4 regions of the Providencia manganoxydans genome follow, and region 2 is predicted to be linked to each of the others. Evidence: predicted binding sites of a transcription regulator. Region 2 holds the regulator's gene; each other region holds the start of a gene.
What was found. The regulator Fur, encoded in region 2, represses iron uptake genes when iron is present. The targets are predictions, from matches to a motif close to ATAATAATGAGAACNACTATCAA.

Region 1 (8,089 bases), 450 kb from region 2:
GCATTCAATTAAATATCGAGGAAGCCTTTGAAAGAAGTCAAAACTTAGGCAGCAGTGTGACAGGGTTATTACGTTTTTCATCAACCAATGAATTTGGGCAGCGTTATATTTTACCTTTGCTACCTGAGTTTTGCCGCCTTTACCCAAAACTACGATTACAATACAGTTTTAACTCTTCATTAGATGATTTAGTGACAGAAAAATTAGACCTAGCAATACGTTTAGGTAACTTAAAAAGTTCTTCACTGAAAACGCGAAAAATAGGTGAATACTCCATCTATATTGTTGCATCACCACAATTTATCAAAAGATATCCAATCAACCATATTGCGGATTTAGCCCAAGTACCTTGGATTACACACTCGTTATTAAATTGGCAAGATACTCAATATGTTTTGCAAGATCAGCAAGGTGAAAAACAAACACTCCCCATCATTAAAAGCCAATATGAATCCAATTCTGCGGCGGTTATCCATCAAATGACAATCGCATCATTAGGGTTAGCTATTTGCCCTTCGTGGTTGGTCGATGAAGATATTCAATCAGGCCGTTTGCTCAGAATATTACCGGAGTACAATCTCCCCACACAAAATATACAATTACTTTATCCAAGTACCATTGCACTGGCTGCAAAAACACGTGCATTTATTGATTATTTAGTGGAAAGATTTACTTTGTAAAAAAGCCGTGTTGTATACAACACGGCACAGACTGTTGACAAACATATCATATTTGGCGGCAGTCGTTAGGGGGTTTTGAAATAAACGAGGAAAATCAATTTATTGATTTTCGGCTGATAACACGAAGCGGGAAAAACCACGCTTTTATCCCGCTTCGTCAGCAACCTCAGCCATGTTGTATACAACACGGCATTAAATCAGAGGGATATCCAAAACACTCCATCAGTTTTAATCGCAGTAAACTGCCGTAGGAATTCCTGCAAATTTTGCTCTGGCTCTAAAGCTACAAAAGTCTGCGGGTGCATAAACTTGGCCATTGCCTCAATTGCAAAAATATTCATCGGATTATTATAGAAATTGTGATAAATCGCCATAACATGTTTATCTTTTACCGCTGTCAGCGATGAAATTCCTTGGCGCTCGACTAATTTAGCTAATTGCTTTTTAGCAACGGTTGCATCTGCCCCATAACCTAACTTAACTGCGGTTGAGCGGCGATTAAAATTCTGCCAATCTGCTCCGGTTAACAAATAAAAGTCAGGATTTAAGCTAATAATATTTTCAATCGAGCTTTCGGCGCCTTTTGCAGGGAAACTGTCTTCAACAAGATTTTTACCACCCGCAAGGCTAGCAAGCACGCCAAAACCAGAACGTCCATAAAGTTGGCAGCAACTATCAGTAAATAAACCGGCATTTGCCTCAATTAATACTGATGGATAAGGTTGTTTCAACTGCCCTTCAATTGCTGCTAATTTTTCTTGATACAATTTTGCAAAATTGTTTGCACGCTCCTGAGTCCCTAATAGCTCACCTAATAACACAATACTTTTTGGCGTGTTATTGGCGATATCCATACGGAAATCAATAAAAATAACTTTGATCCCAGCCGCCTCTAATTGTGGCATAAATTGGCTGTCGCGCATCGCGGCATAATTAGATTTATGCATTAATACTACTTCAGGCGCTAGCTCAAGTAGCTTTTCAATTTGAATGCCAGTTTCGCGCGTTTTTCTTAATGTCGGTATTTTTGCTAATTCAGGAAGCGCTGAAAAATAAGCCTGTTTTAGATCCGGCGCATATTGTTCTAAGGAATCACTCCAACCGATAATACGTGATACCCCCTCTTGCCCTGCCGCAATATCGACTGACAAAACATCTCGTCCATCAATCAAAAATAATTTATCGACGGGAAGCTCTAGGCTTATCTTGCGGCCTTGCAAATCCGTAACGACTGTTGGTGTTTTAGCTGATGCAATCATACTGGCTAAACATAGTAGCCCAGTTAATAGCCATTTCATTGGACAACCTCATTAAGTAAAAATGAGCCATCAATGATTAAGATGACTCATCTAACATTCAACTTAAAACGTCACACTATAATTAAGCGCAAATGTTCTGCCTCGACCTTTATAGGTATACAAGTCTGCCGCACCATAATTAGGACTATATAACTTAGGTGCACGCTGCCCCCAAATTGTGGTGTAGTCTTCATCCAGTAAGTTTTCAACTGCAAAGCTGACCTTGCCAACTGGTAATAAATAACTGCCTAAGAAATCCACGGTATTATAACCATCGAGTTTATTACCATCGGCATCAGACATATTGAAGGTTTGCTGACTTTGTAAACGCAGTGACCAGTCGTTAGGATCCCAGCCAACATATGCCGTGACTTTTGATGGACTAGCAAATTTGACACTCCATTTTTCCCATTTGCCATCGACTTTAGTTTCTGATTTTTGCAGATTAAAGTTACTACCCACACTCCAATCGCTATCATCAAAGAAATAATCAACCGCTCCTTCCACACCATAAATACGACGTTTATCTGACTTCATATAAATCGTCATATCTGTGCTATTAATGTCATAACTTCTATCTGATAATGAATAATAAGCAGCAATTTGTGTACGCAAGTTTTCACCGGTATAACGCCACCCTAGTTCATAAGAGTCAACTTTAATACCTTTCACTTTAGTGTCGTTAATATTCACACTATTTTCTAATGCCAAATGCCCATTCGCATCAGCTGTTGGCGCATATTTCCCTGTGCCATAATATTTAGCGATATCAGGGATTTCGAAACCTTGAGAGAAATTAAACCATGTTTGCTGATCTTCCGTTAAATTAACTAATAGACCTGCGTTAAATAATAAGTTGTTATAATCGGTGTTACCACCCGGTACTGCATCAGCAGATTTAATTTTACCTTCAGCAATTTGCTGTTGTTGTGCATACCCAACAAAGCTATCAACTTTGTTTTCAGTATATTGGTAACGCACTCCACCGCTTAAGGTGAATATTGGATTAATATCGTAACTACTCTGTAAAAAAGCAGCCATATTGGTTGTGGTATAACTTGGATAACGCCCAACTTGATAGGCTTTTTTCAAATCCATGCCGCCTGATTCTTTTGCTTTATCTAAGTTAAAGAACATTTGGTTAGCACGAAATTGTTCGTGTTCAGCGTCAGCACCATAAGTCAGCGTCAAATTATCGACAGGCTCACTATTAAACGTCAGCTTAGTACCATAGAAATTGGTTTTTTGATCGGAAGCACTAATACTGGTCACATCCTTTGCTTTATTTAAAGTAGGAAATGGATAAAACTTTTGTGATTCGTCCCGATAATAAACTTGAGCAACAAAATCTTGCCCCCAAAGATCGCCATTTGAATATTGTAAATTCAACATATGGCGCTCAGTACCGGGTAAACGATCTGAGTTTAATTTACTACTATTGTAAGCTTCGCCTTGGCCTTTCACCGCCGCAAAATCTTTACCTAAATAAAGGCCATGTTTTCCATCGGACTCACTTTTATAATATTGAACCGTGGCTTGTAACTGCTGATTATCATCAATATTAATAACCCCTGCGCCCATTACATCCAAGCGATCAGAAAACTGTAGACCCGTTTGTGTATTATCAATATTAATTGCCTTGCCTTTACCATCATACCAACCGCCATAACGTTGATAGGCAACAGATAAACGACCGTGGGCGTTTTCATTACCACCACTCATTGCCGCAGCAACATTTTCATCATGATCTTTGCCATTATTAAAACCAGTTTTACCGCCAATTTGCAGATCAACTTGTTTCTCTTCTTGGCCTTTTTTGGTGACAATATTAATTAATCCACCGCTGCTACCTCCGCCATATAGAGAAGTCGCCCCAGAAATAACCTCAATGTGATTAATATTAAACGGATCAATAGAATCTAATTGGCGACTATCACTGCGCGAAGAATTTAAACGTACGCCATCCACCATCACAATCATTGAGCGCCCACGCATATTCATGCCGTAATTAGTACGACCTTGGCCACTGACACTCATACCGGGGATCAGCTGTGACAGAATATCTTTTAACTCTTTGCCACCTTCAGCTTGCTGTTCAATTTCAGCGTTATCTATTACCCATGTCGTTTGCGCCATTTCAGACACACTGCGGTAAGAGCGAGTTGCTGATACAGTCATTTCATCTTGTTTGTTTTCTGCTGCGAATGTAACTGGTGCAATAAATGAAGCAAGGCACGGAGAGAGTACCCAAAGATGCTTAATTTTCATTAATCTAAGATCCTAATATGTCGTTATGTTTTTAGTAAGTCAGCCACTTAACAATATAGAGGCTAATCTTAACTGATAATACACATACAATTAAGAACTATTATCATTGTTATGAAAATTTTCAGGGCAAATACGTAAAAATTGCCATAGAAAAATCGATGGTTAATGAGTGAATAGAAAAAATAGTGGGCGGGATGATGTGAAAAGTAAGCTCATTGGAGTTTGCTCAATCATCAAAGATAGATGACTGATCATAACTGCTCCTGTTAAAAACCCTATTTGACACTTAATATCTGGTGTTTGCTTTTGATTATAGTAAAAGCAAACACCTAATTAATAAGGCTTTAATCAGTGAAATTTAGCTTATTTCTTTGATGCTAAATAATCTTGCAGAGTCCCTTCTGGATTCTTCTTACAGAATTCAACAATTTGAGGTGCTTCAGCAACACTTTGCTCAGTCAGAGCAACGTAATCACCCCCTTTAAATTGAGTCTCGGCATTCGTGATCCATAACGCAACTGGCGCCCAGCTTTGTGGGTTGAGGTTAATATACTCTTGGCAAGTCATCTTCTCAGGCGTAACCACGTTTGAATCGGCAGCCATCGCATTAACAGAAAATGCTGCCATTGCAGCCAAAATGCTAGAGATAACAATCTTTTTCATTATAGACCCTCTATAGTGTATTAATCGTGCATAACTTTACCCATCATATTTCAAATTACAGTGTTATTAGTAAGCTGTACCTCGAATTATTCAGAGTATATGTAGCTATGTTTATTTTTATCACAAACTCACCAAACTTTATATAGTCTTATTTTGATAATCAAAATAAAGCAAGTTAAATGTTTAATGACATAATAAGAAGTATAATACCTGAATAACAACAATAATAAACACATCAATATAAATAATGCTTTAAAGTTTTAGTAATCAAATATAGATTATTATTAATATACTCACCGAGGATTCATTCGTTTAATGCATTCACTTTTACTTTTAAAAATAAAAATCGATTAATTACTCATTAAAGTTTTATTAATTTAATTAATGATATTAATCTTTTCGATCTAATGATTGTCCAAAATGTCCAGACAGTTTACTTAGTGATCGAATAGATGAAATAGCGACGTCTTTATTTGGATCTTTGCATAAATCAATTAACCTCACAACCGCTTCTTGTTGTTCGATTGTCGCTTTATAATCCCCTAATGCTGAGATCGCTGCAATCTTGACATCATCGTTGCCTCGAAAGGTTAATCCAATGAGTGTACTTATGATTTGTTTTTCCATGGTTCAACTCGTTATAACAAGAAGAAATTAAGTATAATTAATTATTTTAAATCAAATAACCCATTACATCTCACTTTATTATGAAGCCAATTGAGTAGCTAATGATGTCTTTACACATTTAGAGAATATTTTTGACATATTACAAAAAAACGTTTTATTTAGATTTTTATGATTATCACTCCTATAATAAATTATTAAATACTATTAATAATAATATAATTCTAGGGGCAGTCCTAGTAAGGTTTAAATTTTACTTTTAACTATCTGTTTTAGCATAGTTAATTGTTGTTTTGTATGAGGTGTGTTAAATCGCCCCTCACATTCCTTTAGATGCAGCTCAAAATGAGCCTTCCGAATACCGTTAAATTTACGCATATGACGCTTCGCTTGGTTCCAAAAATTCTCACTACCATTGATATGATTTTGCCGCTCCTTTTTGTCGACAAATTGGGTGCTGTGATTAATCCTGTAATGCTTAAAATCGCTCACATCCAGTACATCATAACTGGAAAAATTATCTGTGTAGACGATGCTGTCAGGGTAAATTTTTGACTCAATCATTGGCAGTAATGTCCGTGATTTAGCATCAGGTATGACCTGAGTATAAACCTTGCCACCACTCTTGAGAAGACCGAAGATAGGCACTTTTCCAGCTGCCCCTCTACCACGCTGACCTTTGCGACGACCACCAAAATAGCTTTCACCCTGTTCAATCTCGCCATCAAACCAAGTGTGCTTATCAACGTGCTCAGCTATCAGCACTCTGAGCCGATGAAAATAGTAAGCAGCTGTATTTCTGTGGACACCAACCAATTCTGCGGCAATACGGGCCGTGGAGCCTGCAATAAATAGCTTAAGTAACCGTTCTTGTTTGTACTGACTGAGTCTGCTTTTTCTTATGGAGCTATCCTAGATGATCTTAGTTATCTAGGACTGCCCCTAAATTAATATAATGAGTATTTACATCTTTTTCCGTATCATTAATTTTTAAATAAACAGAACTAGAGAAATTACTTAAACTACAATCTAATTCATGCAATATAACAAAAAGTATATCTACATTTATATTGCATACACCTCTTTCATATCGATATATTTGTTTCTGTGAGACATTTGATTTTTTAGCTAACTGCTTTCCTGTTAAGCCTTTTTTTCCTTAAGCGAAAAATTTCTTTTCGTACTGCTGCCATAAAAATACTTTTTGACACTTCTTGTTCCACTATCATATTAGGCTCCTAATTCCTGATACAACCAACTTTATTTATTAAAGCCTGCTTGTACAAAATTATTTCCTGCCTTGCTTGGTTCGAATTAAATTTACTTCACTCGCGTCCCCCCCCCCCCAAAAAAAAAAAAAAAAAAAAAAAAAAAAAATAAATAAATAAAGTAATATTCCTCAAGCAGTTACCTCCACAGATTAAATATTCAAAATAAGTGTATACCTACATGGGGAAACACATTAATGCTGTCAAAAAAACATTCAAATTAAGAACACACAAATAAGAATGGATTCATAACCCAAATAAATCAAAAAAAGAATAAAAAATAGGTTTTTAATTCTTATATTCATAGAAATTCAGATTTTAAGTATTAGCACCTAATCGTTTTTACATAGATAAATATTATTCAATTCTATCATTAAAAAACGCAATAAAATCAAATTATTGTATTAAGATATGATTTTTTTTGCAATATCCATAAATCCATAATATTATTTAAATAAATATAATTATTCAGGATTATGAAAGATAGAAATTTTATTTTTTAATTTATATTCTGATACAGTTGAATTTAATTGATACTTATTATACCCCATAGAAAAAACACATCATTAAATGAAGATCATCTAACAAATCTTCGAGAGTTTATTATGAATGGAGTTATTTACCATACTATTTATGCCTTAGTATTTTTCTCAACATTACCACTTTCTTCGTTATCACAAGAAAACCTAAATCAGCTGCCTGGGCTATTAAAGTTTGCTAATGACTATGAAGAAAAAAAGCAAGGTATGGAAAACAATTAGCCTTATAATAGCAACCTAAGTAGCATTCAGTTACCACAATTGAAATTAAAAATGCTTAATCGACAAATACAAGCATTAACCATCAATGAGCGTCAGTATAAAATTCGTTTACAACAACAAGAAAGATAGCTTCTACAAGTAAAATTAAATAAGATTAATAATGATCTATTGTTTTTATTGAATATGAAGAACATACAGCAAAAATTAAAGCAGCAAGAAGAGATAAAACAGCAAGTCGAGGATGCACTAAAAAAATTAAATAGTGAAAATCTTAATTTGAATAACAATATTAAATTATTGAGTCAATGTACTGAAGAGTCAGAACAAGCACAAAAATGGTTTATGCTCTCAGCCGAGCAAGGTAACACATATGCACAATATAATCTTGGTTGGTTAATGCAAAAAGGAGAAGTTGAAAACGCATCCCCCTATGCGGCTCGATATTATTTTGAACTCGCATGTAAAGGAGGTTTAGAGAAAGCCTGCTTTGCACTCGAAAACCAATCTCCTTCTAATTTTTAACTTCT
Region 2 (8,089 bases):
CGCTCACCGTTTAAATACCATTATGCATGCTGACAAAATTTGTGTGATCCGTGAAGGTGCAGTTGCTGAAGTAGGTACTCATCAAGATTTACTGCAACAAAATGGAATTTACGCCAGTCTATGGCATCAGCAAACTCGCTAGTGAATCAGAAAAAAGCACTAATTAAATATTATTTGGTGCTTTTTCCAACAAACAGTTCTTTTTTTTACTATCAAAGACTTTCACTGAATATGCGCTCTGGCACAAGGACGACAGCTAAGGTATGATTGCGCGCTGGATTATTGGTACACGCCCATTAGTATTAAAGAAATATGGCAAAAGAACAAACTGATCGCACCACACTTGATTTGTTCGCTGAGGAACGCAGGCCTGGGCGACCTAAAACAAGTCCGCTTTCGCGGGATGAACAATTAAGAATTAATAAACGTAATCAACTTAAAAGAGATAAAGTCAACGGGTTACGCCGCGTTGAACTAAAGCTCAATGAAGATGCTGTCGCCATATTGAATCAGCTGGCTGATGAAAAAAATATGAGCCGTAGCGAGCTAATAGAAGAAATGCTAATGTCACAGCTCGCGCAGGTTTACGAGCCTTCAAACAGATAGTTTCGTCTTAGTAAACCACACAAATTCGACAGATTTATTCAGGGTTTTTCGCCAAAATAAGGCCAAAGTTTTATTTATTCAAATTTAGCCCTATCTGGCTCTTTTCAAACCAGATTGGAAAAACAAGAGGTTATTCACTTTATGGCAGTCATAGGCATTTTCTTCGGTAGTGACACTGGTAATACAGAAAATATTGCCAAAATGATCCAAAAGAGATTAGGCAACGATAACGCTGAAGTTCATGATATCGCTAAATGCAGTAAAGAAGATATTGAAGCGTTTGATATTTTACTTCTTGGCATCCCAACTTGGTATTATGGTGAGGCCCAGTGTGATTGGGATGATTTTTTCCCAACTCTCGAAGAAATTGATTTTGAAGGCAAACTTGTTGCTTTATTTGGTTGTGGTGATCAAGAAGACTATGCAGAGTACTTCTGTGATGCGATGGGAACTATCCGTGATATTATTGAACCGCGTGGTGCAGTAATTGTCGGGGCTTGGCCTACTGAAGGCTATCATTTCGAAGCCTCTAAAGGCATGTATGATGACAACCATTTTATTGGATTAGCCATCGATGAAGATCGCCAGCCTGAGCTAACCGAAGAGCGTGTTGATGCATGGGTACAACAAATTTCAACAGAGATGTCTCTATCTGAGATCCTCGGCTAACGAACAAATCAGCGTAGGATTGCTGATATTATTATAATAATGAGACAATGCATGGTTTCTATTTTTTGTTTCCATGCCTATAATTGTAAATCAGTTTCGAAGACAACTGAATATATGTTAAAAATGTCTCATTATTGTTAAATTTCTGATTTAAGATACAGGACAAACCCGCATGACAGACAACAATAAAGCATTGAAAAATGCTGGACTCAAAGTCACTCTTCCAAGATTAAAAATATTGGAAGTACTTCAGGAGCCTGAGTGCCATCACGTCAGTGCGGAAGATCTCTACAAAAAATTGATTGATATGGGTGAAGAGATCGGTCTGGCCACAGTATACCGCGTATTAAACCAATTTGACGATGCTGGCATTGTGACCCGTCACAACTTCGAAGGTGGTAAATCCGTTTTTGAACTGACTCAACAGCACCATCATGACCACTTGATTTGCTTAGATTGCGGTAAAGTAATCGAATTTTCTGATAAATCAATTGAAGAACGCCAAACGAATATTGCTGCTCGTCATGGTATTAAGCTATCTAACCACAGCTTATATCTTTATGGCCACTGCGCTGATGGCGATTGCCGTGAAAATGCAAATGCACACGAAGCAAAAGAGTGATTGAGTTGTTTTTTAACGACTCATAGCTATTGTAATAAGGCACTCATACAGTCTCTTAATTACCAAATAACCTCATGTTTTACATGGGGTTTTCTTTTATCTACACACAGATATTCTCCTTGCATCATATCTTTTCTGATTAATCATCATCCTATGATCCGTTGCTATGATTGTGATATCAGCTGCCAACGAAAGTCATTTTCATACATTATGTATAACGACTCCCAAATAGACTTAGCTATGACATCGTCATAGTCATCATTTTGCGTACAGCTTCGCAGCAAAGACATATAAAAAAGCATTAGATGCAGAGCAATAACCGCCAACTATTATAAAAAATTTTTAAAGATTTAATGGAATGCACAAACTTAACTAGAGAAGAATTAATTTCTCTGCAATAGTGCAACTGCTAATTGTAATTGGTGGTATCTAACGAATACCACCAATACTGATACCTTATTTTTGCGTCACTATTTCGACACGGCTTGTTCGTGTGCCCAGTGCATTTTTCGCTCTCACCTTCACGCTGCCATTCACTTTTGGTGGATGTTGTGCTGAATACGTTTGCCAGTGATCACTCTCTCCTAATGAGTACTCAATCACTAAACCTGGATAGCTAAGATTTGCCAGTAACACGCCATTTTCAATTTTAGCGCCAGGAACAGGGATCCGGTAAGCAACACCCGCTCTATCTAATCGCGGCAGTTCCTTTACTCCGACGATTGTTGCAAAACGATCCCAGTCATTAGCTAAATTTTGCTGTGAAACATGCTGTGTTTTACCTCCAACATATTCACGGCCAGCTTGGTAATCATTCTCCCATTCCGCCTTATGCCAAGCTCTCTCTGCAAGTGGTAGGATCCTTGGGAACAGCATATATTCTACTTGGTCGTCTGTTCTAACTGCTTCACTCCATAATTGGCCAGACAAGCCATAGATCCCCGGCCAAGGCTTATCACTTTTTGCAGTAAACTGATTTCCATCTCTATCAACCGATGTTTCTGCATTCTGAGGCAAGTTATCAGGTGCAAATGAGAAAACTTTTTGTTCATCACTCGCGCGAGTCGCCCAATAATAGCCACTTTCGCTTGGATTAACTTCATATGGCATATCGAAATAAACATAATCAGGATTTGAAATAACGACCTGATAGCCTTTGTTTGCCCAGTCATTTGCCGAATCAAAACCTCCCCAATAGAGGGTATCCCAAAAATTAACTCTCACATTTTTGGTTGCAAAATCTTTAGCATTCACAGCATCTTTTAGGCCATCTTGCCATGCTTGCATGGTAGTAACCCCTTCTTGCTGTAAACCTTCACTAACTTGTTTGGCAAAATGGCTCGATAGGTGATCAAAATCACTGACATCACCATTTTTAATCAGCAGCTGACAGGCTTTCGATTTCGCCCACGGTTTATCTTCAATTTGTTTATCAATTATCCCTTTACCTAATTCAATAGCACCATTTTTATCTTGGAATCCTGCCCCCAAGCGAATATTTTTCGCTTCATCACCACCAAAATGCCATGTCTTCAGGGGTACACCCGCCTCTTCATGCATTTGCATGACTTCACTAACAACTTTATTAACAAAGTTTTTAGATGACTCTAAACACGGATTCAAGTAACTACGCTTATCATAAAATTGTACCGACGTTGTCACTGATGTATCTGATGGATCAACTAAGCGGTATTGCTCGGCCCCTTTTTCATCTCCAGCGGCTTTCAATTTATTATAGCGAGCTTCCATTGATACCACCGCAGCGCGGGCATGTGCAGGCATATCAATTTCAGGGATCACTTCAATATGACGTGCTTTGGCGTAACGTAAAATATCAATATAGTCATCACGAGTAAAATAACCGCTCCCCATATTATTGTTTTCAGCACCTGAGCCTAACTGAGGTAATAAACATGTTTGCTCGTCAAGATCGTGACAGCGTTGACTACCAACTTCTGTGAGTTCAGGCAAATCTGGGATCTCAATCCGCCAACCTTCATCATCAGTAAGATGAAAATGGAATTTATTGAGCTTATAACGTGACATCTGGTCAATTAAACGCATGACAACTTGCTTACTATGAAAATTACGTCCTACATCCAAGAAAACACCTCGATATTCCATACGAGGCTTATCTTTAACTGTCATCGTTGCAATTGTTGGCTTCTCGGATTCACTGACTGCTGAAAGTAATGACTCCATACCATAGAATAGCCCTACACGATCATAACCAACAATCAGTGCTTTTTGGGGAGTGATCACTAATTCATAAGCACCGCTGATTTGATTATCAATAGCAAATTGATTAGGGATAATCTTACCTTCAACAAGGAAACCTTGATTATTTTGTTTAAGCTTAACTTGTTGTAAATGCTCATCAATGACTGCAAGTTCCTCTTTTGTTAAACCTTCTAAATGTAAATTTATACCTTTAGATAAATCAACGTCTCCTTGCTGTAACGTAATATCGAGTGGCGTAGGTAAAATTTGCCCTCGCATTTGCTGTTCAGATAGGGCATTTAAAGCGGTATTTTTTTTGTAACGATTTTCAGCAGTCATCAGTACATTGTTATCTGCACCTACCCTTTTCCAATTCTTGAGTTCAAATGGCGCTACAAACTGAGTAGGATCCTGAGTATCGGTACTCTTGAGGTTGCGTGGTAACGCATCACCTGAAGTTGCATACCAGCGAGGCATAAAATCTGAATAATTGACCTGCCAATATTCACCTGTTATTGGTAATACCACTTTTTCATTGGCTTTAATTCCTTTGAACTGACTTGTCGGCGTTATTTTATGTAAGTCCCCTGTAACATGAGTAATTTTAAATTGTGGATTATCTTGCTTTAATATTTGTCGAATACTGTGAAAGTAGAGCGCCCAATCATCAGACTCTATCGCATCAGAACCATTCGTCAGCGTGATATCAACACGGTTACAAGCAGCCCAGTCTGCACCTAGTGCAGCGCAATCAATACCATGCTCTCCAGCTTGGTTATCAATAACATTAATTTTTACATCCATATTCGCGAGTGCATCGACAACTTGAGTTGCTGATTGTTCAGCACTGACAATCGTTGAAAATAAAGTTGCCGAAATTAATAATGCCAAAGGACTTAAATAATTTTTTTTCATTGTGACCTCAATATTAAATTCAAATTCAGCCACTGCCATATTATTTTTTGATAGCAGTGACCCTGCTATCAAAAAATAGTAAATGGCATCATAACCATAAACTTAATATCTTTTTCATCTTGGAATATATTACCAAACCCGCCACCATAACTTGGAATATCTGTATGGTTATCATATTTAGTAAAATGTAATTTAAATAAAGTGTCTTTAGCTCTACCCGTTTGCACGGTATATAAAATATCAAAGTTCCAAGCGCTTTCTCTTAATTTTACATCTTGGGCATATTGAGAATTAGTACTTGGTTTAGCATCCCATCCATAAATATAAGATGTTCCGATTTTCCAGCCAGCAAGATCCCAATTAGCTAAATCATACATAACACCCGCATAAACCGCTTTTTCATTATTCGCGTTATAATCTGAACGTCCATCCCACCAAATATCTAAACGCCCATTCGACGTTGCATAGCCGGGGGTCATCCGCTGTAAAAAATAACCTTGATTTCCTTTTGCTTTGGAATAAGTACCTTCTAAACGAAAATCAAATTGGTCATAGGTATACCCTAACGTCACTGCTTGTAAAAAAGCTAAACCATCGTAAACATCATTCACACCACCATCGGACACTTTGTCTTTGGCACCATAGAATTGATATGACATACGAAGATCGCGGGATGCAATAGGAAGCGCATAAGAGGCCTTAGCAAAATATTGATCCATGTAATCCTTTGCTTGGCCATAAGCACCTTCAAGAACGAATGAGTTTTTGAAATCGTATTTAAAACCAATAGACTGGAGGTAGCTAATCCCTGTTTGCCCATCAGCCTCACGGAAATTATACATGTCGCGATACCAAGGTGCTTTATAGCGGTCTGTCCACATATATGACATGCTCAGCGCACCATTTTGTTCGAAATCAAATGCTGCACCGACCTCAAAGCCACGGTAAGTACCTGGCATATAGCTCCAATGAGATGCAAGTAGTGTTTGCCCCGTTGGTTGGATATACCCTCCTCGCCCCCAAAAGGGCCCATATTTCATTTTCGCTGCGGCTTTATAAACACTCACGCCACTGCGGTCGCCAGTCCATTTTTCATCCCATCGCGTTTTCGCGTCACTAAAGCCGATCTCATTGGGAGCTGCGGGACCACTATTTGATAACTCAATGGCAGTAAACGCAGCTAAATCTAACCCAATCACATCTTGAAAATAGCCAGAAGAAAAATCGAGGCTAGCGTTTACAGTAGAATGTTTAAGGTTATCGACATACTTTTTATATTTATCACTATCGGGGGACAGTTCTTTTCTTGAACGATCACGTTGCCAATAATAAAGCCCTCCTTTAAGTGTTGAATCATCAAGGAATTGCTCAGCAAAACTGATTGATGGATAACTGATAGGCGCCAAGGCTATGGCTATTTTTAGTACGAGCAACCCCCTGCCATAATTGACATTTTTATTAACCATTCGGTATTTCCTCTAATTTTTATATTATTATTAAATTATTATCTTAGTAGTAGCTCATTAGGTAATGATTAATGCCAAAACAAAATACGCATTCCTACTTAGCCTATTTTTCGCGACGCGAATTATCAAGGTGAAAAGTGTATTTATTCCTAAAACATGAGCTAAGACACATTAATTTTTTTGTTCATTACTAGCATTAATTGTTATTAATCATTATATAAATAGTATTAATATCCCAAACTAATGGTTAAATTTAGATAAAACACGCCATGAAATAAGCCCACACAGACTTATTTCAATATAAAAAATAACATTCTTTGGATGTAATCGTTTCAGTCAAACTTGATAAGTTGCAACAAAACTGCTTTAGTGGGTAAATAGTTATTTATTTTAAAATAAGCTAAGTAAATATTTTGTCTTTCAATAAAATAGCTTTAATCTTAGTGAGTGACTCTTAACAAATCTCTTAGCACAGCTTGATATCACCATTAGTAAAAACACAGCCTCATGACGGACATAAAAAATACAACAGCGGCCGCTTGAAGGAAATAAATCAAGATTATTTATATTGAGTAGATATGGATAAACATCAGCAAGAAGGTTGGCGTAGTTTACTTACTGGCAAAAATCTTAGCTTAACACTCGCTCTATCGGGTGGTATTTGTCTTCATGCAATTAATGTCTATATTACAATTACAACACTACCATCCGTTGTTCGCGATATTGGTGGCATTGATTTCTATGCATGGAATACCACTCTATTTATCCTATCTTCAATTATTTTATCAGCACTCACTTCTCGAATACTTAATCGGTTAGGACCTAAAAAAAGCTATGGGCTTGCCACTCTCATTTTTTTAATTGGCTCCGTGATTTGTGCTATGACACCATCTATGCCAATCATGCTACTTGGGCGAATTATCCAAGGTGCTGGTGGTGGTATTTTACTCACACTCTCTTATTCAATGGTGCACATTGTTTTTGCTCAGCACCTGTGGTCTCGCGTATTAGGGATGATGTCGAGTATGTGGGGAATGGCAACATTATTAGGCCCTGCTTTAGGGGGGATTTTTGCTGAGTATGATATTTGGCGAGGGGCTTTTTGGTGCCTAGTATTGGTTGGGATCCCTTATTTGTGGCTAACACTAAAAGTATTACCAGCCAAAAATCCGAATGAGAGTGGCCCACAGCAGCCCATCCCCTTACAAGCATTATTGCTTCTTTCTACCGCCGTGCTGGCTATTTCCGTCGGTAGTTTGAGCCAAGACAAACTTATTCCTATTGGTGGCATGCTTCTAGCAATACTCTTATGTGTAAGGCTAGCGGTTATTGAACGCCGTGGTATTAATACGTTATTTCCCAGTGGAACATTCCATTTATCGGCTCAATTAGCCCCCATTTATCTCACCATGGCATTATTAGGTTTAAGTGTACAAACCGAAGTATTCGTCCCTTATTTTCTGCAAATGTTACATGATATTGCTCCGTTGATATCTGGTTACCTAGCCGCTTTAGTGGGGGCAGGATGGTCAAGTGCTGCAATTATTTCTTCATCGCTTAAACCGACTGTCACAACTAAAATTATTCGTTT
Region 3 (8,089 bases), 2.1 Mb from region 2:
TTCGCACAAAGGCTAAAAAGCGGCCTATCAACAGCGCATATAGCCCCTGTTTATGAAACATATGGTTCGCTTTTTCATGGTATTCATGAGGGATTTGCGCTAGCCAACGCTTAATTAATTTTGTTTCGCTTAGCCATCTTCCCTGAAGGAAGCCTAGCCAACAACCAACGCTTGCTGCGGTAGTGAGTAATAAAATCGTTGGCACAAAACTCAATACACCTTTTGCAATTAATGCACCTGAAAGGATCAATAGGGTATCACCGGGTAAGAAGGCTGCGGGAAGCACCCCATTTTCTAAGACGATGACCACAAAGAGAACTGTATAAATAACCCAAAGTACTTCTGGATTGGAGAGTTTAAGAAAATCGTGGTGCCAAAGTGCCAGTACGATTTCGCGTAGTACTTCCATAATCGTTCCTGTATTTACGAAAAAAGCTGCGAAAAAAGCGAATTCATTATTATCTTACAGGAAAAAATGACGCTAAGTTTGATTTGTTTACTGAATGTGTGGATTAGTTGAAATTTTAATAGAGGTCATACCAATACTTTCATATTAGCAAACACTATGAAAGTATTGGAAAAAAATACATGCTTAAATGCGTTCAAATGCCAATGCCAGATCATCAATCAGATCTTGTGGATGCTCTAGGCCAACATGGATACGGAAAAAGGTGCCGTCATTAGGTTGGAAATCGTATTGACGCATACTTAATAGATCTTCTTTTTGGTAGCCTAAAATTAATGATTCATAGCCACCCCATGAATAGCCCATTTTGAAGTGGCTAAAATGGTTTAGAAAATCTTCAAATTGCTGCTGGGAGAGACGTGATTTTAGTTGAAAAGAGAATAATCCATTGCTGCCGCTAAAATCGCGAACAAAAAATGAGTGTCCCGGGCAAGAAGGTAAAGCTGGGTGGTAAACAGATTCAACTTCAGGCCGTTGTTCTAACCATTGTGCAACAGTGAGGCCACTACTTTCATGCTGTTTTAAGCGCGTGGCTAATGTGTGCAAACCACGTCCAGCCATATATACCGTATCGGGATCCGCGGTTTGACCAAGTAAATAGGAATTTTCACGTAATGTCTTAATACAGCGTTGATTGGCAACCGCAATGCCTAACATTGAATCTGAATGACCATTGATATATTTGGTGGCAGATTGGATTGAAATATCAATATCGAGTAGCAAAGGTTTCAGTAATACACCTGCGGCCCAAGTATTATCAATCATGATAATCGTTTCAGGTGCTTGTTGGCGGATAGCTTGAACAATCGCAGGAAGATCATGTATTTCCATGGTAATAGAACTAGGCGCTTCTAAAAAAACAATACGTGTATTAGTGCGCAATAGTTCGGCAATACCAGCGCCGATTAACGGATCAAAATAGTCGGTTTTAATGTTTAGCTTAGTAAGGATTTTGTCACAAAAATTTTGTGTCGGATCGTAAGCTGAGCCTGTGACTAAAATATGATCGCCAGAAGAAACAAAAGATAATATTGAATTGGTAATAGCAGCTGCGCCAGAAGGGTATAATACTGTGCCTGCACCACATTCAAGTTCAGTCATGGCCTCTTGGAAGGCAAAGTGTGTTTGGGTTCCTCTGCGACCATAAAAAAGGACTGAATTTGCCCTATTTTGTGTAGCATGGCGCTTCTCTTCAACAGTGTCAAAAATCACTGACGAGGTGCGCTGAATAATTGGATTAACACCTTTTTGGGTATATTTAGGATTTCTGCCAAGATGGACAAGTTGTGTTTCGGGGCGGATCTTTGCCATATTGTGTCCTTGCACTTGCTTAAAGTAGGGAAACCGGAAAGTCGTTAATTGAAGTTAAATGATTTGATTGAGGAAGTACATGCTTTAACTTTCAATCTGATTTTTTTTCATGTCAGCTTAAAATAACCTCATGATTGCAATGGGCTTGTTTGCTTTAGAGCAAAAAATAATAAAAAAATGCTGAATAGTAATGATAATTACTATCAATTCGCGTCATGTTTGATATTATCAGCACCGTCATTTTTAAAAATGACACATTAGGCGAGGGAACTTCGCTTTTATAGGTTAGTCGGTGACTGTAAATACAATATCATCGGCACACATTTTTACTCTAAATAATTCAAGGTTGTATTAGTGACAAGTGAACAAGTTGCTAGGCGCATAGATAAGTATGTGGCTGGTGCGAGTGAGCATAGTCAACAACACGATAACTTGAAGTATAACGAGTATATTAATAGAACACAGAAAAAGAGAATATAAGGCCAACTGATGCGTAAACTAACAGCTTCTATTCTATTGGCGATGGGCCTGATGGGAACTGCATATGCGGATACCACACCAGAGACAACCCCAACATCAGCTCAAACAGCACCGGCTGCTTCGGGTTCTGAAGCAAATAACCCATCCGCAGCGACGCCAATTGCACAAAATCAAGCCAGTGCTGAAAACAATACATCAGCACCTGTTATCAGTGAAAGCATTGAAATTGCACCTGAAAACCAAGGCGGTTTCGACAAAGATTTATCGGTTTGGGGGATGTATCAAAACGCAGATAATGTTGTTAAAACCGTTATGATAGGGCTGGTTATTGCATCAATTATCACATGGGCATTGTTCTTCTCTAAAGGTATTGAGCTATTAGTTGCTCGTCGACGCTTGAAATCAGAAGCAAAAGCATTAGCAGAAGTTAAATCGCTTGATGAGGCGGTTAGTATCGCGAGCAATTTCAAAGCAAATAGTGTGACTAGTTTGTTGCTTAATGAAGCGGTTGCTGAAAGGACACTGTCTGCACAAAGTACTGATTTAGCGGGTATTAAAGAACGAACTGGCTTCCGCTTAGAGAGAGCGATTGCTGCAATTAGCCGCTATATGGGGCGCGGTAATGGGTATTTAGCGACTATTGGCGCAATTTCGCCATTTGTGGGGCTATTTGGTACCGTTTGGGGGATCATGAATAGCTTTATTGGTATTGCTCACTCACAAACAACTAACTTAGCTGTTGTGGCTCCTGGGATTGCCGAAGCACTATTAGCAACGGCGATCGGTCTGATTGCGGCAATTCCAGCTGTGGTTATTTATAACATTTTTGCTCGTATGATTAATAACTATCGTGGTCAGATTGGTGATGTTGCAGCACAGGCTGCGCTACTATTAGGTCGTGACCTCGATCTGGCAAATAGTAAAGCAAGGTAACAACGATTATGGCAATGCGTTTAGGCGATGAACAAGATGATAGCGGTGAAATGCATGAAATTAACGTAACACCTTTTATTGATGTTATGTTAGTCCTTCTGATCATTTTTATGGTTGCTGCTCCATTAGCAACGGTTGATATCAAAGTTGATTTACCTGCTTCGACAGCAAAACCACAGCCGCGTCCGGAAAAACCTGTATTCCTAACAGTAAAATCAGATAGCCAGCTATTTATTGGCGATCAAGCGGTAACAAAAGAGCAGCTAGCAACATCACTAGATGCTGCAACCAACGCCAATAAAGAGACCACCATATTTTTCCAAGCGGATAAGACCGTTGACTATGAAACAATGATGGATGTTATGAATGCATTACGGCAGTCAGGGTATCTCAAGATTGGTTTAGTTGGTATGGAAGCGACCGCCCCTAAGCAGTAAATCATATAGCTTTGCACAACGCGTTTTACCTCATTTGAGATAAAACGCGTTTTTTGTTACTCATTATTGGTTGAGTCTCCTTTCATTTATGCCTGTAATCATTAATTTTTTGAATTAATGTCATCGTTTTATGGTTAAAAAATGTATAAAAAATGTAACTTAAATGTTCATTGTTTTTGCTTTTTTCACCAAATTAGTTCGCTAAGTGATTATTAAAAATAAACCATTTTTTCTTTATGGGATTATTTAATTTTGAATAAGACTAAGTAGTTACGCGTAACTTCTAACTCGAAAATAGTGTCAATTTAATCTAGGTAATATATAACTTATTGTTATTTAAATAATAAATATAATCCCTTGTAGTTTTGATGAATAGAATGTGAATTTATTCATTTTTCGTGTTACTGAGTAAATAAGGTAATAGAATAAATTAGATTAATACTTATTAAGATTCAATATATATGAATAAATAAATATAATAACTAAATTTTAATCTATTTCCAGATAAGGAGAGTTTATTAAATAATTAGTTTTGTAACATTTTCAAGATATCAGTAATTATGTAAATTATATCTAAAAATATATATTAATGTTTTTTTAAAACATGATTGTTTTTATATCACTGTGATTTTATTGATCTTTTTTCTTTTTCTTGGATGATTTTAGTTAAATGAAAAAAACACTTGCGCAACAATTATGTTGCGTTATAATGCAATCAATAACATTTGGAAATACTTTTAAATACTTTTCATGTTTTAAACTATTTATTTTCTTTATACGCCAAACTAGGGAAATATAAATTAACCTTGATATCTTGAGTTAACAAAAATAAGTTTTACCACTTTTTTGCTTTAATCATGAATCGGTTTATTAGTTGAAGAATGTTATTCTGAAGTCAAATGGGCTGATTTCAGACTACGCATAGCAATGCAACGCCTTAACAGGCAATTTCATATTATACTCCTCTATTATAGATAAATAAGACTACACATTCATGCGTTATCTCTGATAACGCTTTTTTTTGTCTTAAATTTAAGTTAAAACAACGAATTATTTTTTATCTAGTAGTTGCACGCCGATGTTCTCTGCTAGCTTTTTATGCTAATTAGACCAATTGCGGTCTATTTAAGTATGACTAGCATTATTTAAACAAATATCTTCACGAAATGAATTATCGGAGTATTATGTTACCTCTACTGCTGTGGGGAATATACTCGTCATATTTCAAGTTGTAAGGCTTTTCGTTGAGGTATAAGTGACTATGCTTAGCTAGTCGGGTCACATAGTTTTTCTATGCTCTCCCTCTATCTTCACTTATCGCCTACCTACACCTCGAACTATTTAGAGTATAGATACAACAGCGGGCTTCTCTGCCAGGTACTGGCGTGAATCAATTGGAAGTTAACATGACTTGGTCTGAGTTTAAATCTCACTATCTCATCCGTTTTTGGAAACCTTTACCTGCCGTTATTGCAGCAGGTGTTCTCTCGACATACTACTTTGGCTTAACTGGCACATTTTGGGCTGTAACTGGTGAATTTACTCGTTGGGGTGGGCACATCTTACAGCTCTTTGGTGCTGAGCCTGAAAATTGGGGATACTTTAAAGTCATTGGTTTTTCGGGTAGCCCATTAGATAGGATTGATGGCGTAATGATCATCGGGATGTTTGCTGGGTGTTTCGCCGCCGCGCTATGGGCAAATAACGTTAAACTACGAATGCCTCAACATCGGATCCGTATTTTCCAAGCGATTATTGGCGGTATCATTGCTGGGTTTGGTGCTCGCTTAGCAATGGGGTGTAATCTTGCCGCATTTTTCACTGGGATCCCTCAATTTTCTTTACACGCATGGTACTTTGCTATCGCAACTGCGGTAGGCTCTTACTTTGGGGCCAAATTCACGCTGATGCCAATGTTTAGGATCCCCGTTAAATTGAAAAAAGTTTCTTCGGCCTCTCCTTTAACACAGCGGACTGATGTCGCTAAAAAACGCTTCAAATTAGGGATGACGGTATTTTTAATCGCCATTGCATGGGGGTTTTATACCTTATGGGATGCGCCTGTACTCGGTATCGCCATTTTGTGTGGCATAGGGTTTGGTTTACTGATTGAACGTGCTCAAATTTGCTTTACTTCTGCATTCCGCGATTTATGGATCACGGGAAGAACTCACATGGCAAAAGCGATTATTATTGGTATGGCTGTCAGCGCGATTGGTATTTTTAGTTATGTACAACTCGGCGCCACACCAAAAATATTGTGGGCGGGACCCAATGCGGTTATTGGCGGATTGCTGTTTGGCTTCGGGATAGTGTTAGCAGGAGGCTGTGAAACAGGTTGGATGTATCGGGCTGTTGAAGGGCAAGTTCATTATTGGTGGGTTGGTTTTGGTAACATCATTGGAGCAACTATTCTGGCTTATTATTGGGATGATCTAGCTCCTTGGTTAGCCACTGATTTTGATAAGGTTAATTTACTCGAAACATTTGGTCCGCAAGGCGGCTTAGCTGTGACTTATTTGCTATTAGCATTAGCCTTTATTTTAATGTTGGTATGGGAAAAATATTTTTTCCGTAAGCGCACACAAACTCAAGCAATAACAACAACGGAGGCATCATGAGCCATAAAGAAATTATCCCTGACTATCGATTAGATATGGTTGGTGAGCCTTGTCCTTATCCAGCAGTAGCAACACTAGAAGCGATGCCATCGTTAAAAAAAGGGGAAATATTGGAAGTGGTGAGCGATTGCCCACAATCGATTAATAACATCCCTTTAGATGCAAAAAATTATGGCTATACGGTGTTGGATATTCAACAAGATGGGCCGACTATACGGTATTTGATCCAAAAATAAAGATATCCACCAGATACCCGTCATACTTCGCGCCGCAGCGTTGTTGGCTTCAATCGCAGACCCTAGTCACATACTTATGTATGCTACTAGGGCTCTACTCAATCGCCGCCTAGCTGCAACACGAATTATTTAGGGTATCCCGTTAAATATAAAACATAAAAAAATTAATTAATTGAGTTTCTAATGTAGTTCGGTTATTCATCTTTCCAATTTGTTAAATCAAGTACCAATTCACATTCATCGTCTAGATACGATCCCGTTGGGATAAAACCGAGCTTTTGGTAGAACTCAAAAGGACTTTCTTCTCCTTCGCCACAACTGTTATATAGACGTGGATAACCTTTCTTTTTTAAATAACGAATCACTTGCAGTAAAGCTTCTCGGCCAAACCCTAGTTTTTGATAGGGCTCTGCTATCATAAAACGCCATAGCATAATGCCATCATATTCGAGTTCATCATCATCTAATCCAGAGTGCAGCATGATAAAACCAACGGGAACATCATCAGCGTATATACCTCGATACCATGCACAATCTGAAAATTGAGCTTCAACAATAGAGTATGCATTATCCGCTACCATACTACGTTGTGCTTCACTAAGTGTATGGCTTAACAGACAAATTTCAGAGAAGTTATCTGCCGTAATTTTTTGCAGAGTGACAAGTGAATGTTCATCCACTTCTGGTTCGATGAGCTCTTTCATAACAATTCCTGCGATTGAAGTTTGACCTTATGGTTGCGACTTGATTATTTTTGTTATTGAAATGTAATTCAGCAGAGATTTGGCGGGTAGTCAATGACTTAATAGTGGCAATGCTAGCAAGGTCTAAAAAGTGATGGCAACACGATGAAATTGTGTTGCCAATGATAAAATAAATTGTTGATTAATGTTCGGCTTCACCACCGAGGACATCAATAAGGCGAGTGATAAGTGCACTGAGTTCGCCTGTCATTAGGGCATAATCGGCATCAAAGCGCTGAGCATAATCTTCTTTGCCAATATCATCGTTTTGTTCTTTTAATGTATCACTGAATTTTAACCTTTTTAGTGAACCATCATCCGAAAGCATAAACTGTATGCGCTCTTCCCAATCTAAAGCCAATTTAGTGACTAATTTTCCAGCTTCGATATGTGTGGCTATTTCGTCGGAAATTAATTCCTGTTTTTTACAACGGATAATGCCGCCCTCCTCAAGGATGGCTTTTAATTCAGCTTCATCCATCACAGAAAAACCTTGAGGTAGGGAGCCCGAACGGATCCACTCGGTTAAAGTCAGTTCGATTGGATCTTTAAATGTGAGTGGTACTACAGGAAGTGAGCCTAGGCTTTTACGCAGCAAAGCCAAGTTGTCTTCGGCACGTTTCGCACTTGCTGCATCAACAATAATTAGCTGATTAACAGTATCAATCCATATGTAGGTTTTGCTGTATTTACTGAATGCTCTAGGCAGTAATGCATGAACGACTTCATCTTTAAGGGAGTCTTTTTCTGTTTTTTTCAGTTTACGACCTTGGTCAGCTTCCAGTTTTTCGATTTTATCTTGTAGTTCTTGCTTAATCACTGGAGAAGGTAACATTTTCTCTTCTTTTTTCGCGCAGATCAG
Region 4 (8,089 bases), 1.5 Mb from region 2:
ATATTTTCTTCACCTTGGAACATTTCACGCGTACCAAGATTAAGTTTAAATTTCCCAAAAGTGATCACTGCATCGTCTTGAGATGGCGCGCCCGGTAACTCATTCGCTTGGCGACGTAATACTGCACGAATACGAGCCAATAATTCACGTGGATTGAAAGGCTTAGGTATATAGTCATCTGCACCAATTTCTAGACCAACGATACGATCCACTTCTTCGCCTTTTGCGGTCACCATAATAATTGGAATTGGGTTGTTTTGACTGCGTAAGCGGCGACAAATTGACAGACCATCTTCACCTGGCAACATTAAATCTAGCACGATTAAATGAATAGATTCTCTGGTTAAGATCCTATCCATTTGCTCGGCATTCGCAGCACTGCGAACTTGAAAACCTTGCTCTGTCAGGTAGCGTTCTAGCAAGGCACGCAAACGCATATCATCATCGACGACAAGAACTTTATAGCTTTCTTGCATTTTGTAGCCCTCAAGATGTGCAATCTATCAAAATTATTTTTAAAAATTAAGAATATACTATCATATTCCAAGCTGCCTGAGTGTCACCGTCATATAACCAATAACAGCCATCAAACCCGAATTATTTTGTGTATAAGCTAAATATAAAATAGTTAATGTTATAATTTACCATCAACTTGAAATTTAATGAATAATTTTACACGTTATCCGGTTAGTGGTTTATAACTAATATCTAAGACACAATAGTTCACAATTCCACCAGGAGTACGTACTGTGATTTCATCGTCAACCTGCTTACCAACTAGTGCGCGAGCCACTGGAGAGTCAATAGATATCCAATTTTTTGCTGGATCAAATTCATCAGCACCCACTAACCGGAATATTCTGATATTTTCATTATCATCTTCAAGTTTAACCCATGCCCCAAAAAAAACACGTCCTTCTTGCCTTGGGTCAGGTTCAACTATTCTCAGTTGATCCAGTCTTTTAGACAAAAAACGCACACGACGGTCAATCTCTCGTAAACGTTTTTTGCCATAAATATACTCCGCATTTTCTGAACGATCCCCTTGTGCGGCCGCCTCAGAAACAGATTGAGTCACTCTAGGGCGCTCTTCTCTCCAAAGATATTTAAGCTCTTTGTCCAGCGCATCCCAACCTTCACGTGTAATTAAAAGACTCTTATTCATATTTTTAATCAATTAAAAAAGAAGTTAGATAATTATAAATTATACGCAAGACCTTTCTTTGATTTGAATAAACTTCACCCTAGAAATTCTGCGCCTATGCAAGTATAACAGTGCAATGAATTTTTTAACTGTTCTTTGATGATTAGGTATTAAAAAGCGACATGAATGAAACTCTAAGCCAGATAATCGCAGCAGAGCTGCAAGCACAACCTAAACAGGTATTTTCTGCTATCACCTTATTGGATGAAGGTAATACCGTTCCTTTCATTGCTCGATATCGTAAAGAAGTAACGGGTGGGCTAGATGATACGCAGCTTCGTCAACTTGAAAGCCGTTTAGGGTATTTAAGAGAGCTAAATGATCGTAAGCAAACCATTCTTAAATCAATTGAAGAACAACAAAAACTAACCCCCGAACTTGCTGCCGCTATTAACGAAACACTCAATAAAACTGAACTTGAAGACCTCTATCTCCCCTATAAGCCTAAACGTCGTACCCGTGGGCAAATTGCTATTGAAGCAGGCTTAGAGCCTTTAGCTGATGCTTTATGGAGCGATCCAAGCCAATCGCCTGACGAATTAGCACAAAACTACGTTAATGAACAACAAGGAGTGGCAGATACCAAAGCGGCTCTTGATGGTGCACGTTATATTTTAATGGAACGTTTCGCCGAAGATGCTAGCCTGTTAGCTAAAGTTCGTGACTATTTAATGAAAAATGCCCATATTGTTGCCAAAGTAATTGATGGTAAACAAACTGAAGGCGCGAAATTTAGTGACTATTTTGAACATCAAGAACCTGTCGCATCAGTACCTTCTCATCGCGCGTTGGCTATGTTTCGTGGGCGCAATGAAGGCATTTTACAACTTTCACTTAATTGTGACCCTCAGTTCGAAGAACCACCAAAAGAAAGTTACTGTGAAGAAATTATTACCCGCCACCTTGATGTTCGATTAAATAATCAACCAGCAGACCAATGGCGCAAAGCTGTCATTAGTTGGACATGGCGTGTGAAAGTTTTGTTGCATCTCGAAACAGAAATTATGAGCGCATTGCGTGAAAAAGCCGAAGAAGAAGCAATCAATGTATTTGCTCGTAACCTCAATGACCTACTGATGGCCGCGCCAGCAGGTATGCGCTCAACGATGGGACTCGATCCCGGCCTACGTACCGGTGTTAAAGTTGCGGTTGTTGATGCAACAGGAAAACTGATTGCGACTGATACTATCTACCCACATACCGGCCAAGCGGCAAAAGCAGCAGCCATTGTTGCAGCATTATGTCAAAAACATCAGGTCGAACTGGTGGCAATTGGTAATGGTACCGCATCAAGAGAAACAGAACGTTTCTTTGCTGAAGTACAAAAACAATATCCAGAAGTGACCGCACAAAAAGTGATCGTCAGTGAGGCGGGGGCATCCGTGTACTCTGCATCGGAGCTGGCAGCACAAGAATTCCCTGATTTAGATGTTTCCCTGCGCGGCGCCGTTTCTATCGCACGTCGCCTGCAAGATCCTCTCGCAGAGTTGGTGAAAATTGACCCGAAATCTATCGGTGTAGGCCAATATCAGCACGATGTTAGCCAAACTCAGCTAGCACGTAAGCTTGATGCTGTCGTTGAGGACTGCGTAAACTCAGTGGGTGTTGATTTAAATACCGCTTCAGTTGCGCTACTCACTCGAGTCGCAGGTTTGAGCAAGATGATTGCTCAAAACGTCGTCAGTTGGCGTGATGAAAACGGTCGCTTCAATGATAGAAAGCAATTATTAAAAGTAGCTCGCCTTGGCCCTAAAGCCTTTGAACAATGTGCGGGTTTCCTGCGCATCACTAATGGAGATAATCCACTTGATGCATCGACGGTTCACCCAGAAGCCTATCCAGTGGTTGAAAAAATCCTTGAGGTTGTTCGCCAGCCACTCAAAGAAATCATGGGTAACTCACAGGCCTTGAATAACTTAAGTCCGCGTGATTTCACCACAGAGCAATTTGGTGTGCCGACAGTTACCGATATCATTAAAGAACTAGAAAAACCGGGTCGTGACCCTCGCCCTGAATTCAAAACTGCCACCTTTGCTGAAGGTGTTGAAACCATGAATGATTTAACACCTGGCATGATCTTAGAAGGCTCAGTCACTAACGTCACCAATTTTGGTGCCTTCGTGGATATCGGTGTTCACCAAGACGGCTTAGTACATATTTCATCGCTTTCTAACAGCTATGTTGAAGACCCACATAAGGTGGTTAAGGCTGGTGATATTGTTAAGGTGAAGGTGATTGATGTTGATATCCCTCGTAAACGTATTGCACTCACGATGCGTCTTGATGAACAGCCGGGAGAGTCGAATAGCTCACCTCGTCGAGCCAATAACCAAGCCGATAAGGGCGCACGTAAAGCACCTACACCACAACGTGACATATCACGAAAAAATAACGCCTCAGCCGGCAACAGTGCAATGAGCGATGCTCTTGCTGCTGCATTTGGCAAAAAGCGTTAATCAACCTCAACCTCTACAATCATTTTAATAGATTGATTGTAGAGGTTTTTTATTATCACCAAACCAATTTCATTCAGTTAATAATTAAAAAAGTGAATACATTGAAACTTCTTTATTCACCTCAATCATTTCCTTGAAACGCCGTTTCTTCCTCGTAAACACAATATATCGTTGATCCACATCAATTCAATTTGACGAAAAAAGAGGCTAAATATAGCTAATCATTGATGATTATAATTCTTATTATTAATTAGATTTATTTCTGTTTAACCACGTTTTTTGCTTGTGTATATCTATATTTCTAATAATAATTATCAATATTATTACCCATAATGAATGGAAGGCTTTATGTCATTACTTCCTCAACACAGTTATAAAATATTGGGATTCTCACCAGAGATAAGCCCCGCTTACCGACAAAAACTATTATCATTAGGCCTCTTGCCCGGCTCTATTTTTAAAGTTGTCCGCTTCGCACCTTTAGGCGATCCAATACAAATCGAAACTCATCGAGTCAGCTTAGTACTGCGCAAAAAAGACTTAGCACTACTCAATATTGATGAAGCCACTTCGGCGTAACATAACGCAGCAATCTGAACGTTACTATTGGTAAAATTTTATGAAACCACTAACTATCGGCCTAATTGGCAATCCAAATGCCGGTAAGACCACCCTATTCAATCAATTAACTGGTTCTCGCCAACGAGTGGGGAACTGGGCGGGTGTGACCGTTGAAAGAAAGGTTGGCCGTTTTAATACACCAGAGCATAATATTGAATTAGTTGATCTTCCCGGTACCTACTCGCTAACCACGATTTCAGAGCAAACATCGCTAGATGAGCAAATTGCCTGCTACTTCATCTTAAGTGGTGAAGCCGATATGTTAATCAACGTAGTGGATGCGTCTAATTTAGAGCGCAACCTTTATTTGACGCTGCAATTGATTGAGCTAGGCGTGCCATGCATCGTTGCACTGAATATGTTAGACATTGCGCAAAGCCAACACATAGATATTGATATTGAACAGCTCCAACAGCAGCTTGGTTGCCCTGTGATCCCATTGGTTTCAACGCGTGCAACAGGGATTGATAAACTCAAACAGGCCATTGATAGCCATCCACAAAACAATATGCAAGCGCTGGTTGAATACCCAACCGCATTGCTACAGGAAGTGGATTCCTTATCAGAACAAATATCAGCGCAGCAGTTTAGCCAACAACAACGCCGCTGGTTAGCATTACAAATTCTTGAAGGTGATATTTATAGCCGCCAGCGCGCGAATATCTCGAATGAACAACTACATGCAACTCAGCAAAATCTCAAAAATAGCTTAAACGAAGAGCCTGAATTACTGATTGCCGATGCGCGCTACCAATCCATTGCCGCAATCTGTGAAAAAGCGATCAATAACAGCGCCGCAGAACCAAATAGACTTACACAAACTCTTGATGGCGTGATCCTCAATCGCTGGCTGGGTGTACCGATTTTCTTATTTGTAATGTATTTGATGTTTGTATTGGCCATCAATATTGGTGGTGCATTACAACCTTTCTTCGAAGGCGCCTCTGAAGCGATCTTTATTCATGGTATACAGTGGGTTGGAGCTTACTTCAGCTTCCCTGATTGGTTAACCATTTTCCTCGCTCAAGGCGTTGGTGGTGGTATTAACACCGTTCTGCCATTAGTACCACAAATCGGCATGATGTACCTGTTCTTATCTATCTTAGAAGATTCAGGTTATATGGCTCGCGCTGCATTTGTGATGGACAGATTGATGCAAGCTTTAGGCCTACCGGGTAAATCATTCGTCCCACTTATCGTCGGATTTGGTTGCAACGTTCCGTCCATTATGGGGGCTCGTACATTAGATGCGCCACGTGAGCGCTTAATTACAGTATTAATGGCCCCTTTCATGTCTTGTGGCGCACGTTTAGCTATTTTCGCGGTGTTCGCTGCGGCTTTTTTTGGTAAAAACGGTGCCAGTATCGTGTTCTCCCTTTATCTACTCGGTATTGTCGTCGCCATTCTGACGGGTTTGTTACTCAAACATACTTTAATGCGCGGCGAAGCATCTCCTTTCGTGATGGAACTACCGGTTTATCACGTGCCACACGCGAAGACTTTGCTGATACAAACTTGGCAGCGTTTGAAAGGCTTCGTGATCCGAGCCGGTAAAGTCATTGTTGTGGCGAGTATGTTTATTGGTGCGCTCAATAGCTTCTCGTTGTCAGGAGAGCCTGTTGATAATATTAATGACTCTGCTTTAGCTTCTGTAAGTAAAGTGATCACCCCGGTGTTACAGCCGATTGGAGTACATACTGATAACTGGCAAGCGACCGTTGGCTTAATTACCGGTGCAATGGCTAAAGAGGTGGTAGTGGGTACATTGAACACGCTTTATACCGCTGAGAGTATCACCACTGAGCCTTTTGATGCGGCTTCCTTTGACTTACTTGCAGAGCTTGAAGATGCCGTCTCTGAAACATGGGATAGCTTAAAGGAAACCTTTACGTTGAGTGCGCTTTCTAACCCGATCGAAGCAAGCAAAGGGGATGGGGAGATGGCAACAGGCTCTATGGGAACCATGGCGGCTAAATTTGGCTCCGATATCGCAGCCTACAGCTACCTGATCTTTGTGTTGCTGTATGTGCCTTGTGTTTCAGTGATGGGGGCGATTGCACGTGAAACAAATAAGAGTTGGATGACCTTCTCTATTTTATGGGGGCTTAACGTTGCTTATAGCTTGTCAGCCCTATTTTATCAAACAGCAACATTCAGCCAACACCCACAAAGTAGTGTGATCACTATTATTGCGGTCGTGGTATTTAACCTTGCGTTGTTTACGGTATTACGTCGTATGCGTAGCCGAGTCACACTAAACTTAGCCAACAAAACGGCAAAATCCTGTTGTGACTGTTCAGATAAAGTCTGTCATTAAGAGGTAAACATGGTCAGCTTGTTACAAATCAGAGACTTAGTGGCGCTGTATGGGCAGGCTGACCTTGAGCTGCTCAGCGAACAACTTAAAGCCCCCAAACCCTTGATACAAGCAATGGTAGACAAGCTCATCGCCATGGGAAAATTGAAAAAAGTAGATTTAAGTGCCTGTTTAACAGGCACTAGCTGTAAAGGTTGCCCCGAAAGCAATGACTGCTCACACTATGTGCTTACCCTTCCAGACGCGCTAAAAAATCCAACACATACTCACAAAACTCATCAGGGTGAGAAATAAAGGGAGCATGAGCACTATGGCGCATCACTACTGAAGGAGAGTTCGGATACATATCATCCAGTATAGTCGCAACTTTACGTGGCACTAAACCATCTAGATAGCCATAAATACGCAAAAATGGCACGGTAAGATCCTTTAACTCTTCACGTAAATCCACAACGCGCAAAATTTCCAAACCTGCATTGAGGATATCCACTTTGGGTATTGGCTGTTCGAGTACTACCGTTCTAAGCAGTTTGGCATCATTACGTGCACTTTCAGTCCCTAACGTTTGTAGCGCTAAAAAACGCTCTACTGTGCGTTGGAAATCCATTGCAAGTTGCTGCTCAAAGCCCAATAACACCTCGGACTTGATCCCCGGCCAAGCATGGTCATGAGCTTGAAAACTTGGTGATGATGCCACCGTGATCAACCCTTTCACCTCAGCAAAATGGTCGAGAGCAATACGGCTTGCCACTAAGCCACCGAGTGACCAGCCTAACCAAATGGCATGCTTAGGTGCTTGTTGCCATACCGTGTTAGCCATAGATTGCACATCCATAGCGTCAAAACCTTGGCTACGCCCATAACCGGGTAAGTCAATTAAATGCAAACGAAAATGCGAACCCAATCGAGGAACGACTGAACGCCACACTTCCGCATTCAATCCCCACCCGTGGAGGAGCACAAGATCTTGAGCCCCCTCTCCAATTGTCTCCCAATAAAGCTGTGTCATGGTTACACTCTCTTTTTTCACAGGAATATGCTTATGCTAACAATGCAAGGTGCCTGTTGGCTATGCCTACAAGCCTTAAAATTAACTCACCATGGCATTTGTTCTTTTTGTCTTAGAAAGCTACCTTCGATGCCAATCTGTTGTCTTTGTTGTGGATTACCTACAGAGCATAACCATCTGGCTTGTGGCCGTTGCTTACAGCACCCGCCTTCATGGCAAAGGCTAATTAGCGTTAGTCCTTATCAACCACCTTTACGCAAACTGATCCATCACTATAAATTTAACCCACAACCTCAATTAGCATTTGTGTTAGCAAGGGTATTCGTTTTGCATTGGCTTAAGGGGTATCGACAACATTTTTGGTGCAAACCACAACGGTTAATCACTATCCCATCACACCCCAAACGATTATGGATGAGAGGATTTGACCACATCGCCTCAATTGGTGAATATTTATCCAATTGGTTAAATATCCCATATTC

Region 1: a site for Fur is predicted at 4,331-4,353, ahead of JI723_RS16280 (TonB-dependent siderophore receptor). Genes of this name have one in related genera too.
Region 3: a site for Fur is predicted at 1,962-1,984, ahead of metC (cystathionine beta-lyase). Genes of this name have one in related genera too.
Region 4: a site for Fur is predicted at 3,962-3,984, ahead of feoA (ferrous iron transporter A). Genes of this name have one in related genera too.

What each region holds. Positions count from the first base shown of each region.
Region 1 is NZ_CP067099.1:3,584,915-3,593,003, forward strand. Features, by position in the region: gene JI723_RS16270 (LysR family transcriptional regulator) at 1-680, shown strand, start outside; gene JI723_RS16275 (ABC transporter substrate-binding protein) at 878-1,978, opposite strand; gene JI723_RS16280 (TonB-dependent siderophore receptor) at 2,042-4,246, opposite strand; gene JI723_RS16285 (HdeA/HdeB family chaperone) at 4,610-4,909, opposite strand; gene JI723_RS16290 (HEAT repeat domain-containing protein) at 5,300-5,536, opposite strand; gene JI723_RS16295 (IS1595 family transposase) at 5,780-6,436, opposite strand; gene JI723_RS16300 (hypothetical protein) at 6,456-6,632, opposite strand; gene JI723_RS16305 (hypothetical protein) at 7,407-7,562, shown strand; gene JI723_RS16310 (SEL1-like repeat protein) at 7,746-8,084, shown strand.
Region 2 is NZ_CP067099.1:3,133,843-3,141,931, forward strand. Features, by position in the region: partial or broken gene JI723_RS14220 (type I secretion system permease/ATPase) at 1-142, shown strand, start outside; gene ybfE (LexA regulated protein) at 313-606, shown strand; gene fldA (flavodoxin FldA) at 748-1,275, shown strand; gene fur (ferric iron uptake transcriptional regulator) at 1,448-1,897, shown strand; gene JI723_RS14240 (beta-N-acetylhexosaminidase) at 2,354-5,032, opposite strand; gene chiP (chitoporin ChiP) at 5,101-6,498, opposite strand; gene JI723_RS14250 (MFS transporter) at 7,077-8,089, shown strand, end outside.
Region 3 is NZ_CP067099.1:855,478-863,566, forward strand. Features, by position in the region: gene JI723_RS03690 (DedA family protein) at 1-409, opposite strand, end outside; gene metC (cystathionine beta-lyase) at 593-1,777, opposite strand; gene exbB (tonB-system energizer ExbB) at 2,267-3,190, shown strand; gene exbD (TonB system transport protein ExbD) at 3,199-3,627, shown strand; gene yedE (selenium metabolism membrane protein YedE/FdhT) at 5,034-6,248, shown strand; gene yedF (sulfurtransferase-like selenium metabolism protein YedF) at 6,245-6,484, shown strand; gene JI723_RS03720 (GNAT family N-acetyltransferase) at 6,679-7,188, opposite strand; gene rdgC (recombination-associated protein RdgC) at 7,370-8,089, opposite strand, start outside.
Region 4 is NZ_CP067099.1:338,617-346,705, reverse strand. Features, by position in the region: gene ompR (osmolarity response regulator transcription factor OmpR) at 1-476, opposite strand, end outside; gene greB (transcription elongation factor GreB) at 680-1,165, opposite strand; gene JI723_RS01525 (Tex family protein) at 1,327-3,660, shown strand; gene feoA (ferrous iron transporter A) at 4,009-4,239, shown strand; gene feoB (Fe(2+) transporter permease subunit FeoB) at 4,280-6,598, shown strand; gene JI723_RS01510 (FeoC-like transcriptional regulator) at 6,608-6,892, shown strand; gene bioH (pimeloyl-ACP methyl ester esterase BioH) at 6,828-7,607, opposite strand; gene JI723_RS01500 (phosphoribosyltransferase family protein) at 7,641-8,089, shown strand, end outside.